DNA from 4 places in the Paenarthrobacter sp. NPDC089714 genome. Region 1 is predicted to be linked to each of the others. Evidence: riboswitches for the same ligand, from Rfam matches in the RefSeq annotation. Region 1 holds a riboswitch; each other region holds the start of a gene.
What was found. A riboswitch is a leader RNA that binds a small molecule or an ion and turns the genes downstream of it on or off. The one in region 1 is predicted to bind S-adenosylmethionine.

Region 1 (3,201 bases):
CCTGGGTGCCCTGCTCCTCAGCTCCGGGCAGGCCGCGGAAACTTTAGCGATCCTCAACGTCGCCGAAGCGGGCGACCACGTGGTGGCCAGCCCCAGCCTCTACGGCGGAACCTACAACCTGCTGGCCCACACCCTGAAGAAGTTCGGGATCTCCGTGACCTTCGTCGAGGACCCGGACAACCTCGAGCAGTGGCGCAACGCCGTGCAGCCGAACACCAAGCTGTTCTTCGGCGAGGTTGTCTCCAACCCGCGCCAGGACGTCCTGGACATTGAGGGCATTGCCAAGGTTGCCCACGAAGCGGGCGTCCCCCTGATCGTGGACAACACGCTGTCCACCCCGTACCTGATCCGTCCCATCGAATGGGGCGCCGACATCGTGGTCCACTCGGCCACCAAATACCTGGGTGGCCACGGTGCGGCGATTGCCGGCGTCATTGTGGACTCCGGAAACTTCGACTTCGGCAAGGACCCGGAGCGCTTCCCAAATTTCAACACCCCGGATCCCAGCTACAACGGCCTGGTCTATGCCCGCGACCTCGGCAAGGACGGCGCGCTCGGGGCCAACCTTTCCTACATCCTCAAGGCCCGCGTCCAGTTGCTGCGCGACCTTGGCTCCGCGGTTTCTCCGTTCAACGCGTTCCTCATCGCCCAAGGCCTGGAAACCCTGAGCCTGCGCGTGGAGCGTCACGTCGCGAACGCCACCACAGTGGCCGAATGGCTGGAAGCCCATGACGACGTCGAATCCGTCGCCTTCGCGGGGCTGCCGTCCAGCCCCTGGTTTGAGCGTGGGCGCAAGTACGGCCCCCGCGGTACCGGTGCCGTTGTCGCGTTCACCATCAAGGGCGGCGTGGAAGCGGGCAAGCGATTCGTTGACGCCTTGGAGCTGCACTCGCACGTGGCCAACATCGGCGATGTCCGGTCCCTGGTGATCCACCCGGCCTCCACCACCCACAGTCAGTTGACCGTGGAGCAGCAGGCTGTAGCCGGCGTTACTCCGGGACTGGTCCGTCTCGCGGTGGGCATTGAGCACGTAGATGACATCATCGCCGACCTTGAGGCGGGATTCCGCGCGGCCAAGGGCGCCTGACGCCGGTTCTGCCGTGAAGTACGGTGGCGCCACCCGGCCGACGATTATTCGCCGGGCGGCGCTGCCGGGTGCTCGTTCATGAACGAAGATGCTCCAAACCGTCACACAGCTGTCACATTCTTCGCCAGAACGGCTGTGTTCTTCCTAGACTCTTACGTATTAGGTCATGAGTGCCAGTGACAGCCCCGGCTTGCTGGCCGGCAACCCTCCTCCGCGGTGGGGTGCCCCGGGTGAGGACCTGGCCTGCCGCATGAAAGGCGGTGGGCAAGCGCGAGGTTAGGTGTCAAAGGAATGACCATTACTGCTACAGCCCTTCCCACGTCCGAGGAAGCAGACGGAACCCTCAAGTACGCCCACGTGGGCCCGCTGGAACTCGAAGCCGGCGGCTTCCTTCCCGATGTGGTGTTGGCCTACGAAACATGGGGCCAGCTGAACGCCGATGCCTCAAACGCCGTGCTGGTGGAGCATGCCCTGACCGGTAGTACCCACGTCGCCCGCGGCGCCACCGACGAAGACGGATGGTGGGAGCAACTGGTAGGGCCAGGTGCCACGATCGATACCGACAGGTTCTTCGTTATTTCGATCAACATCGTGGGTGGTTGTAACGGCAGCACCGGGCCGTCGTCAGCGGCTCCGGACGGAAAACCGTGGGGTTCCCGGTTCCCGCTGGTCACCCTCCGGGACACCACCGAGGCTGAGTCCCGCCTGGCCGATGCCTTGGGAATCCCCGCTTGGCACTCCGTACTGGGCGGTTCCATGGGAGGTGCCCGTGCGCTCGAATGGGCTGTGACTTTCCCGGAGCGGGTCAAGCGCTGTGCGGTGGTGTCCGTGGGTGCCTACAGCACCGCAGAACAAATCGCCTTCGCCCAGTCGCAGACGCTCGCCATCCGCCAGGACCCCAACTTCAACGACGGCGACTACTACCAGGGTGCCGCGCCGGAGGCCGGCCTCGCCCTGGCCCGAAGGATCGCCCACATCACCTACCGATCCGCCTTGGAATTGGATGTCCGTTTCGGCCGCGAACCGCAGCACCAGGAAACCCCGCTCGCCGCAGCCATCCTGGGGAAGCGCGGCCGGTACCAGGTGGAAAGCTACCTCGACCACCAAGGCACCAAGCTGGTGCGGCGCTTTGACGCCAACAGTTACATCGCCATCACCGAGGCCCTGATGAGCCACGACGTCACGCGAGGACGGGGTACTTTGCAGGAGGCCCTGGGCCGCACGACTGCCGAGTTCTTTATTGCCGCCGTGGATACGGACCGGCTTTATTTTCCGGCCCAGTCCAAGGAACTCGCCGACGCGTTGCCGGGTGACGTTCCGGTGCATGTGATCGAGGCTCCCATCGGCCACGACGGCTTCCTCACGGAGATCGGGCAACTCTCGGCGCAGTTGCGGGAGTCCTTCTTCGCCTGAGCGGGGTACCGGGCAGGCTGTCCAACGGGCATTGCCGTCAGGCCAGCCTGGCTTCCATGCCCAGGAACCGGCCATAACGGTCCACTTCGGCTTCCAGGGCCCGCTGGACGGCGGGCGTGGCGGGCTGGTTCAGGCGGACATCGAGTTCACAGGTGCCACCGGCGAATCCGTGGCGCCACCAGCCGGCCAGCCTGCCATCCAGCAGGACTACGTGCATGGGGCCGCCGTTTTCCGGGAAGTAGGGTGCCACCCCGCCGAGATAGTGCCGGGACTGCGAGTAGCCCATGACGTACTCGTCGTAGCACTGGATGAGGTCCACGCGGGGGAGTGCGGCGTCCGGATCTGAGCCGACCTCCCGGGCGGCCCCGGTCCGCTCCAACCCGGCAACATCATCCGCTGCCAGATGGAAGTCCAGCCCGTCGAGCGGGAGCGAGGCCAAGGCCCCAGGGGCAACGTCGGCGGCTACCTCGAGCCCACGCTTCACGTCCTTCATGGTCAGGCCGGACCACGCCGAGCAATCCTTGACCGTGGCCGGTCCGCGGCTGGTGAAGTACCGCAGGGCCAACTGGCCCAATGCCTGGTCCCGTTCATCGGCGTCCAAAGCGTCAGGTCCAGGCTCGGGTACCCGTTCCCCGAACAGCGCGTACGTCTGCTTGAGGGCACCCCCGGCCGAGCGGATGGGACTGCCGCTGACCAGGATC
Region 2 (3,201 bases), on a different contig from region 1:
CCGTCGCGGCCATGCCCATCACCAGGGAAAGGTTGCTGACCAGGCCGTCGTTGGCGCCGAAAACCGCTGCGCGGAACGTGCCGGACAACCTGTTGCGGCCGCGGGTTGCGAGGCCGCGGACAACTTCCTCATGGATTTGCTCGTCGGCCACCATGGCGGGGGTGGCGTACGGGTCGGTGCCATAGGGGGAGCGCCCCTCAGCACGTTGGGCCAACGCGAGGACGAAGACGGATCCGAAGTGCCGCGCCAGGAAACCGAGGAGCCGGCTGCGTGCGGACGCCGCCTTGGGCATGCCGGCGTGTTCCCCGAGCAGCTTGAGCCAGTGGGCTTCGTGCCGGCCTTCCGCCTCTGCCAGGGCCAGGAGGATCTGGCGTTCCTCGCCGTCACGGCGTTGGGCGAGTTCGCGGTAGACGGCGGCCTCGGCCCGTTCGTCTGCCAGGTACTGCCGCCAGCGCCGGATATCCGACTGCGTGGGTGTTCGCGGGGCTTCGTCTGCGGGGTGGGGGGCCGGAGCGGGGCTCGACGGACCGTGGGATTCCTGGTGCTGTTGCACTGTTTCTCCTGGGCTTGATGGGACGGTTACGGCCCCTTTGCACCGCCCACTGTACCGCTTATTTCCGGGGATTTTTGGCTGGTATTCCTTAGCGGGAATGTTCGGCATGCCTTAATTCCGTACCCTGCTGCAGCGGCGCTGCGGCCGTCGGCAACCCTCCCTTGACCCCTCCTTGAGGCGGTGCTCAGATGGATAGACAGGGGCGGGGCACTCCCCGCACATCGGTCAGTGGACCGCCTGGTGCGGCCCGTCGGACGGAGGTTGCAGCATGAGCACCGAATCACATCCCCACCACCCGGAACGGGCAACCATCGAATCGGATCCGGCCTACGACTACAACGAGGACCAGGAAGTGGACGAGGCCTGGGCAGAGGAAGGCGAGGTGGCGGACGACGACGAGCGCATTGTGCCGCTCGATGAGGCAGAGGAAGAATTCCGCGGCGACGGCGACGACTCCTAGGCGGCCGGCACCAGGTTGAAGAGCCGCTCGCGCCCGGCGGCACGTCCGACGGCGGCAACGGTCACCGTCAGCGTCTGCGACGCGGAACACCAACGCGCGGCGCGGACGGACCGTGCCAACGCCGCGGCCAGCAGCCGGGGCTCGGGGTGGTGAAAGCGTTCGGCGCGGCCGCGCGCTGCAATGATCACCGTGCCGTGGACGAGATCGACGACGGGAATCACCCGGACTGCGGGGGCGGCGCTTTCGATGGGGCTGGCGTTGATCAAAGCCGCTTGGGATGCGCCTGCTCGGTGTGCGGGATCTTGGATCGTGCTGGTTTCAGCCTGGTACGGCAAGGACTGCTCCTTGGTGGGAGTGCTCTTGCCCGCTCGGTTGTCTCTGGTCCGGGGCGGGCCGCTTCCTCATCCGAACCACCCGTGAACATGGGGTTGGTGTGCGGCCAGTCGGAGCTTGGCGCCACATCTCTTGAAGCTGCGTCCTATCCTAATGCCTCCCCGCAATGGGGGTGGGTGTGCTTGTGGATGCCGGGGACGACGCAAACGGCGACGCCACCCCGCGAAGGGTGGCGCCGCCGTCGTGAATTGCTTGGTTTACCGCAGTGAATCGAGCCTGTCAGGCCTTGTGGCTGGTGACCGGGTGGGCGTCCAGCGGGAGCTCATCCGAGATGGCTCCAGCAACCCGCTTGTCCCACGCCGCGCGGACGGCGGCATCGGTGGGCGGAGTGAGCAGAGAGATCACCACGAACGTCACGAACGAAGCGCCGAGGCCCCAGTAGATGGGATCGTTCGCGTAGACGCCGTCGGCGCTCTCGATCACACCCGTTGCGAAGAGGATCAGCAGGACCAGGGTGAGGACCGAGCCCACGGCCATGGACCAGGCTGCCGCGATGCCGGTACCGCGCTTCCATACAAGGCCGCCGAGGATGGCGACGAGGAGGCCGCCTACCAGGATGTCGTATGCGATGGTGAGGGCCACGACCACGTCCTGGGCCGCCATGGAGATCAGGACCGCCAGGACGCCGAGGCCCAGGACCCAGTAGCGGTTCGCCTTGACGTCGTGCTCGGGGTTCTCCGTGTCGTCGGTGTTGATGGTCTTGCCGAACCAGCTTGCGACGAACGGGACAACGTCTGCGCGAGCCACTGTGGCCGCGGCAATGAGTGCGCCGGAGGCGGTGGACATCATCGCGGCAACGGCAGCTGCCATGACCAGGCCGCCAATGCCGATGGGCAGGATGTGCGTTGCCACCTCGGCGTAGACAACGTCCTTGCCGAGGTTTGCCACGTCGATGTCCGGCAAGGCCACGCGTGCGGCGAGGCCGATCAGGGCGCCGGCTACACCGTAGAGGATGCAGTAGACGCCGGCGGTTGCGCCGCCCCAGCGTGCAACCGTGGGGGTCTTTGCCGTGAAGACGCGCTGCCAGATGTCCTGGCCGATCAGGAGGCCAAGCGTGTACACCACGAAGTACGTGATGATGGTCTGCAGGCCGATGCCGTCGATCTGGAAGAAGCTTGCATCAACGCGCTGGCGGATGCCGTCCAGGCCGCCGGCTGCGTTCATGACGAACGGCAGCATCAGCAGGAAGATGCCCACGGTCTTGATGATGAACTGGACCTGGTCAGCAAGGGTGATGGACCACATGCCACCGATGGTGGAGTAAACCAGCACGATCGCACCGCCCACGGCGATTGCCAGCCAGCGTTCCCAGTCGAAAAGGACCACGAAGATGGTGGCGTAGGCGCCGGTGGAGGTTGCGCAGAGCATGAGGGTGTAGGCCAGCATGACGATGCCGGAGGTCTGGGTGGCCTTGCTTCCATAGCGGAGGCTCAGCATCTGCGAGACCGTGTAGATCTTCAGGCGCTGGATGGTGCCGGCGAACAGCAGGCTCAGCAAGAGGACGCCGGCGCCGATGGCCACCACCAGCCACATGCCGGAGATGCCGAACTTGTAGCCCAGGCCAACGCCGCCAACGGTGGATGCGCCACCCAGGACAACCGCGGCCATGGTGCCGGTGTAGAGGAACGGTCCCAGGCGGCGGCCGGCCACCAGGAAGTCGCTGTTGTTCTTGGTGCGGGACTTGCCCCACCAGCCGAACGCCAGCATGGCAAGCAAATACACCACCACAATGGCGATGTTGATGAACGAAGAGTCCATGAGTGGCTCCTTGGAGCTGATGCACGGAGGTTGGGGT
Region 3 (3,201 bases), on a different contig from region 1:
GGCCATCGGGTGAGTCGCCGGCCTGGAACAGCACCGGGTGGTGCTGGGTGGAGCGCGGGAGGCGGCCGGTGATCTCGACGTCGAAGCTTGCATCCTTGCGGTGCACGGGAGTGATGCTGCCTTCGCGGAGCCAGCGGGCGTCGTTCCGGGACCCGGCGATTGCGCCGTCGGCCCAGGAATCCCAGATCGCTTTGGCCGTCTGGACGAACTCTTCGGCCCGGTTATAGCGGTCCTCGTGCTTGAGGAACCCGCCGCGCCGGAAGTTGGCGCCGGTCCATGCGTTGTCCGTGGTGACGATGTTCCACGCGGCGCGGCCGTCGGACAGGAGGTCCAGGCTGGCCAGCCGGTGGGCGAGGTCCGCGGGATCGTTGTAGGTGGTGTTCTGGGTAGCCACCAGGCCGATGTTGGTGGTGACAGCTGCCAGGGCAGCGAGGGCGGTCTGGGCGTCCGGGCGCCCTGCGACGTCAAGGTCGTGGATCTTGCCGAGGTGCTCGCGGAGGCGGAGGCCCTCGCCCAGGAAGAACGCGGTGAACAGGCCGCGTTCAGCGGTCTGGGCCACGCGGCGGAAGGATTCGAAATCGGTCTGCGAGCCGCTGGCTGCGTCCTTCCAGACCGTGGTGTGGTTGACGCCCTGGAAGAAGACGCCGAACTGGATCTGCCCGTTGCCTGCGATGCGGTGGTGCTTGGTCATGGGTGAGCTCTCTTGTGGTTTCTGTGATGCGTGGGCGTCGGTCAGGCCGCGGCGTAGCGGTTGGCCGGGCGGGGAAGATGGAACGTTTCCCGCAGCGTCGCGCCCGGTTTGGGTGGCGTCACCAACCCGGTCTTGTGCAGCGCGGGGAGCACCTTGTAGGCCAGTTCGGGAAGATCGATGTCCAGGACAGCAGGCTTGAGGCGAACGCCGTCTGCCGCTGCGAACAGTGTGGTGAGCACTTCCACCAGGCCTTCGGCGCTTCCGGCGTAGCGGGCTCCGCCCTGCCATTCCTCGTGGGAGTCCAATTCGGCCAGGCGCTCGGCGGCCGTCTGTCCACGGGCATCCAGGATGACGTCCAACTCCACGAGCGTCCGCTGGGCACCAGCCGCCGCTGCCGCGTGGGCCGCCGTCGGAAGGGCCTCAACGGACGCTGCGGATACCAAGGCAACGTCTGCCTCGACGGCCGGAATGAGACCTGCGGGGGCAAATACCACCAACTGTCCCTGCAAGGGGCGGGGGATGATGGACGGTCCCTTCACGGAGAAACGCGCTCCTTCGAAGTCGGCGTAGTGGATCTTGTCCCGGTCGAGGTAGCGGCCCGTGGACACGTCCCGGAGCACGGCGTCATCTTCCCAGGAATCCCAGAGCCTGCGGCTGGCTTGGACCACATCGGCTGCCTCGGCCGCGACCTCGTTCTCTGCCAGCGGCGTGCGGCCCACGGAGCGGGCTTCCTCCAGCAGGTTCGCGGCGTTCACCAACCAACCGGCCCTGCCCTGGGAGGAGTAGTCCAGGCTGGCGAGCTGGGTTGCGACGTGGAATGGCTCAGTGAAGAGCGTTCCTGCTTCCGGAACCAGGCCCAGGGAGCCCGTGAGGGGCGCTGCGAACGCGGCGCGCTGAATGGCGTCGATACGCGTTGGGATTCCTGTGCTGCCGGCATCCACGGCCCGGGTGTCCTTGAACGTGGCAAGGTGAAATCCCGCGATATCGGCGGCCTGGACAGTCTCACGGATCCGTAAGCCCCCCAACAGCGCCTGCGGATCGTGGAGCGCCTTTCGCCACGCAGCCGGGTGGGCTCCATCGCCGTCGAGCTCCAGCCCAACAACGCGTGAACGGAATTCGGGTACAGAATTTGTAGGCATGTTCTCTCTTTTCAGAGGCCGCCGCGCGGCCGGTCGACATTCACTTGCCGCAAACGCGGCCAGGTCTGTTTCCGGAGCACCCCGCCACCTAATGCCTGAGGGTTGCCGCAGCGCGAGCCGGTCCTTGGCGCGCTGACTCTTGACCTGGAACTGAATCTAGGAGCACCTCCAAGGAATGTACAAACGCCCTGACGCGGGGCGTCAACGCGGGAAACACCGCGTCAACGGACTGCCAAATTCGTCATTTTCCACTCCGGCCTGTACCCCGCGTGACGATGCGTTGCGTCGCGTTGAGCCGCATGTAGCGACGCCTGACGTGTTGCTCAACGCTTTTTGGCGCGCGGTTTTCCTGCCTCCTAGCGTGGGCGGCATGACCGTCTACGAATCAGTCCTCGATGCCATCGGTGGCACTCCCCTGCTCCGTTTGAAGAAGCTCGGCGCGGGCGTCCGGCCACGCATTTACGCGAAGCTGGAGTTCCAGAACATTGGTGGCAGCGTCAAGGACCGCGCTGCACTGTCCATGATCCGCGCAGCTGAACAGGCCGGACTCTTAAAGGCTGGCGGGACGGTGGTTGAAGGAACCAGCGGTAATACCGGGATCGGGCTGAGCCTGGTGGCGGCACAACTGGGCTACCGTTCGGTGATCTTCGCTCCCGCTGCCACTGCAGCGGAAAAGGTCCGGCTGCTCCGGGCTTTCGGGGCAGAAGTGCACCTGGTGGCCGACTTCGTGCCGCGCTCACACCCGGACCATCTGGCGAACCGAGCGGCGGCCTTTGCAGCCTCAACCCCGGGTGCCTGGCTGGCACTCCAGTACGACAACCCGGCCAACCCCGACGCGCACTTTGCCGGCACAGGACCTGAAATATGGAAAGACACTGAGGGTGCGGTGACGCATTTCGTTGCGAGCGTCGGAACCGGAGGGACCATCAGCGGCACCGGCCGCTACTTGAAGGAAGCCAGCGACGGCCTGGTCCAGGTCATTGCGGCAGACCCTGAGCACTCCCGCTACGGTGGCGGCAACGGCTCACTCAAATACACCGAAGGTGCCGGTCACCCCCTTCACCCGGCCTCCGCGGAGGACATCTGGCCTGAAGCGTTCGACACCACCTTGGTGGACAAGTACTTCAGCATCAGCGATCGCGACGCCATCTTCACCGCCCGCCGTGCAGCACTCGAGGAAGGGCTGCTCATTGGCGCCACGGGAGGCACAGCCTTGGCGGCGGCTCTGGAACTTGCAGCCACCTTGGATGAAAGCCACACCATCGTTGCGGTCATCCCCGACTCGGGCAGGAACTACCTCTCCACCTATTTCGACGACGCGTGGCTCACCTCGCTCGGCTTCCTGGAACCGACGACGCCGGACGGAACCAT
Region 4 (3,201 bases), on a different contig from region 1:
GATCGACGAAGCCGGAGAACAGGAAACCGTCCCCGCCGACAGCCGCGCCGGTCTCCTCGAGGTAATCAGCAATCTCTTCCGTGGTGCCGATGATCGAGTCTCCGGCTCCCCCGCTGCGGGCCTGCAGGATCTGGCGCAACGTGGACCCTGGAGGGGCTGCCCTGGAGAAGTGTTCCAGTGTTCCCTGGTTGCTGTTGGTGCTCAGGGTGGGGAGGGGCTCGTCGAGGTCGAACTTCTTGAAGTCGATCACCGAGAGGTAGGAGATCGAGTTGAGTTGGCTGTCGATATCCCGTTGTGTGAGCTCCCGGCGCTGCGCCCTCAGTTCCTCCGCCTCTGCAGTGGACCCCACCACGGTGGGCTTGAGGACGAAAAGGACCTTGACGTCGTCGGGGTTCCTGCCCGCCTTCGACGCCTCCTCGCGGATGGAATCGCGGTAGGCCTTCATGCCGTCCACACCGCGCGCCAAAGCGATCGCCACGTCCGCATTTCCGCCCGCGAACGCCTTGCCGCGGGGCGAGGCCCCGGCCTGTACCAGCACAGGTTCCTCCGGTAGCGGGGCCGTATTGAGGGGTCCACGAACCTTGAAGAAGTCGCCCTGGTGGTTGATCGGGTGAACCTTGGTGTGGTCCGCGAACCTGCCGGCCTCCACGTCCTCAAGCACAGCGCCAGGTTCCCAACTGCGCCACAGCCGCCTGACGACGTCGACGAACTCCTCAGCCTTCTCATACCGCAGGTCGTGCTCGATCTGTTGGTCCAGGCCATAGTTCTGGGCGGCGAGGTCGCTGCCCGAAGTGACGACGTTCCACCCGAGCTGCCCCTCGGAGAAGTGCTGGAGCGTGGCGAGGAGCCGCGCCGCGGTGAAGGGCGGGTAGAAGGAGGCGCTGACGGTCGGAACAATCCCCAGGTGCTGCGTGGCCGAGAGCAGGTACGGAACCAGGGCCAGGGGGTCGTGTTTGGGCGCGAAGGATGCGTGGGCCAAGGACACCTCGGCGGTGCCGCCGTAAGTATCCGGAACGGTGAGGGAATCCTCGATGATGAACAGGTCCAGCCCGGATCGCTCGAAGGCCCTGACGGCCTCCTGGTACAGCGCGGGTTTCTTCCAGTCGTAACCCAGTCCGTAGCCGGGCGTCCCCCAGCCTTGGACTCCGAATCCGTGGCCCACGAACCATCCAAAATGAAGCATGGGCTTGAGTGTAGAACTGCTGTGTCCGTTCACCGCGACCTGATTTCATGCGAAGTTACAGGGGGTCGTACTGCGTCAATTATGCTCCCGCGGCGTCACATTTGGACCCCGTTCGGCCCGCCCCGGGGAGGCACCGGTTACGCAACATGACGACGGCGGTGCAGTCGCCAAATGCGGCTTCCCGGCCGCGGATGTTACGTTTTTCTTGAGTAATGAGCACCAGCGTTAAGCCCTGACTTGCTGGTCGGCAACCCTCTCCCGCGGCGGGGTGCCTCAGGTGACTACTCGGCGTCTTCGAACTTCGAACTGCAAGCGTGACTGAGGAGCACCACGAATGCCTGAACCCACTGAAGAAAAACTCTCCTACCGCCTGATCACGGGTCCTGATACCCGTGACTTCTGCGAACGGATCTCCGCTGCTTTGGCCGAGGGCTACGTGCTGCACGGCAGCCCGGCGGCCACGTTCAACGGCGAAACCGTCATCGTGGCGCAGGCCGTGATCCTGCCCGCTGCGGTAGCCAGTTCGGACGCAGCTGTTGCGAGCGCCGTGGACGAGTTGGACAACTACGAGGAAGCATTCGAGGGCCACGCATGAGCTACGCAGGTGACCTGACCCCGCAGGACGCGTGGGCAAAACTTGAAGACGGCGCCATCCTGGTGGACGTGCGCACCGAGGGCGAATGGGCCCACATCGGTATTCCGGACACCAAGGCCACGGAGAACGATCCCCTGTTCATCCAGTGGAACCTCGCCGGCGGCATCCCGAACTCCCGCTTCCTGGAGGACCTGCAACAGCAGGCCCCCGAGGGCGACGGCGTGGAGCTCGTTTTCATCTGCCGTTCCGGCCAGCGCTCCATCGCTGCCGCCATCGCCGCTACTCAGGCCGGCTTCACGGCCTACAACGTCCTTGAAGGCTTTGAGGGCGAACCCGACCGTTATGGCGAACGCACCGTCAACGGCTGGAAGAACCGTGGCCTGCCGACCAACCTGGGGAACGACTAAAAGTGACTTTCAATCCTGACGCCGCCGGCTGGAGCCCTGACACCCAGGCCGTCCGCGGTGGCCTTGACCGTACCAACTTCCAGGAAACCGCAGAGCCGGTTTTCCTGAACTCCGGGTTCGTCTACGAATCCGCTGCCGCCGCGGAACGCGCCTTCACGGGCGAAGACGAGCGCTTCGTCTACTCCCGCTACGGCAACCCGACTGTGGCCACCTTCCAGGAACGCCTGAGACTGCTGGAAGGAACCGAGGCATGCTTCGCGACGGCGTCCGGCATGTCCGCGGTCTTCACTGCCTTGGGTGCCTTGCTGGGTGCCGGTGACCGTGTGGTTGCCGCCCGCTCACTGTTCGGCTCCTGCTTTGTGATCCTCAATGAGATCCTGCCGCGCTGGGGCGTGGAGACCGTTTTCGTTGACGGGCCGGACCTGGACCAGTGGCGTGCTGCCCTGTCCGAGCCGACCACAGCCGTCTTCTTCGAGTCCCCGTCCAACCCGATGCAGGAAATCGTGGACATCCAGGCCGTCAGCGAACTGGCCCACGCCGCGGGGGCGACAGTCGTCGTCGACAATGTCTTTGCCACTCCCCTGCTGCAGCGCTGTGGCGACCTGGGCGCGGACGTGATTGTCTACTCCGGCACCAAGCACATTGACGGTCAAGGGCGCGTCATGGGCGGGGCGATCCTGGGCACCAAGGAATTCATCGATGGCCCGGTCAAGCAACTCATGCGCCACACCGGCCCCTCCCTTTCCTCGTTCAACGCGTGGGTGCTCACCAAGGGCCTCGAAACCATCGGGCTGCGCGTGAACCACAGCTCGGCTTCCGCGCTGAAGATCGCCGAGTGGCTCGAGCAGCAGCCGGCCATCAGCTGGGTCAAGTACCCGCTCCTGAAGTCGCACCCGCAGTACGAGCTCGCCACCAAGCAGATGAAGGCCGGCGGAACCGTGCTCACGTTCGAGCTCTCGCCGTCCGGTGGCCGGACGGCCAAGGAAGCAGCTTTCGCGCTCCTGGACGGGCTGAGC

Region 2: it holds a riboswitch for S-adenosylmethionine, as region 1 does, so the genes downstream of both, ACIPY3_RS11815 (hypothetical protein) here and ACIPY3_RS05755 (homoserine O-acetyltransferase) in region 1, are expected to answer to the same signal.
Region 3: it holds a riboswitch for S-adenosylmethionine, as region 1 does, so the genes downstream of both, ACIPY3_RS18775 (LLM class flavin-dependent oxidoreductase) here and ACIPY3_RS05755 (homoserine O-acetyltransferase) in region 1, are expected to answer to the same signal.
Region 4: it holds a riboswitch for S-adenosylmethionine, as region 1 does, so the genes downstream of both, ACIPY3_RS20720 (DUF1737 domain-containing protein) here and ACIPY3_RS05755 (homoserine O-acetyltransferase) in region 1, are expected to answer to the same signal.

The regions. Positions count from the first base shown of each region.
Region 1 covers NZ_JBIVGX010000002.1:293,576-296,776, forward strand. Annotated here, with positions in the region: gene ACIPY3_RS05750 (bifunctional o-acetylhomoserine/o-acetylserine sulfhydrylase) at 1-1,087, shown strand, start outside; SAM riboswitch class IV at 1,250-1,364, shown strand; gene ACIPY3_RS05755 (homoserine O-acetyltransferase) at 1,379-2,500, shown strand; gene ACIPY3_RS05760 (winged helix DNA-binding domain-containing protein) at 2,538-3,201, opposite strand, start outside.
Region 2 covers NZ_JBIVGX010000005.1:209,871-213,071, forward strand. Annotated here, with positions in the region: gene ACIPY3_RS11805 (VIT1/CCC1 transporter family protein) at 1-553, opposite strand, end outside; gene ACIPY3_RS11810 (hypothetical protein) at 822-1,013, shown strand; gene ACIPY3_RS11815 (hypothetical protein) at 1,010-1,348, opposite strand; SAM riboswitch class IV at 1,365-1,484, opposite strand; gene ACIPY3_RS11820 (sodium:solute symporter) at 1,626-3,164, opposite strand.
Region 3 covers NZ_JBIVGX010000013.1:60,547-63,747, reverse strand. Annotated here, with positions in the region: gene ACIPY3_RS18780 (NtaA/DmoA family FMN-dependent monooxygenase) at 1-691, opposite strand, end outside; gene ACIPY3_RS18775 (LLM class flavin-dependent oxidoreductase) at 733-1,830, opposite strand; SAM riboswitch class IV at 1,866-1,975, opposite strand; gene ACIPY3_RS18770 (PLP-dependent cysteine synthase family protein) at 2,201-3,201, shown strand, end outside.
Region 4 covers NZ_JBIVGX010000017.1:40,597-43,797, forward strand. Annotated here, with positions in the region: gene ACIPY3_RS20715 (NtaA/DmoA family FMN-dependent monooxygenase) at 1-1,216, opposite strand, end outside; SAM riboswitch class IV at 1,392-1,504, shown strand; gene ACIPY3_RS20720 (DUF1737 domain-containing protein) at 1,518-1,778, shown strand; gene ACIPY3_RS20725 (rhodanese-like domain-containing protein) at 1,775-2,185, shown strand; gene ACIPY3_RS20730 (O-succinylhomoserine sulfhydrylase) at 2,188-3,201, shown strand, end outside.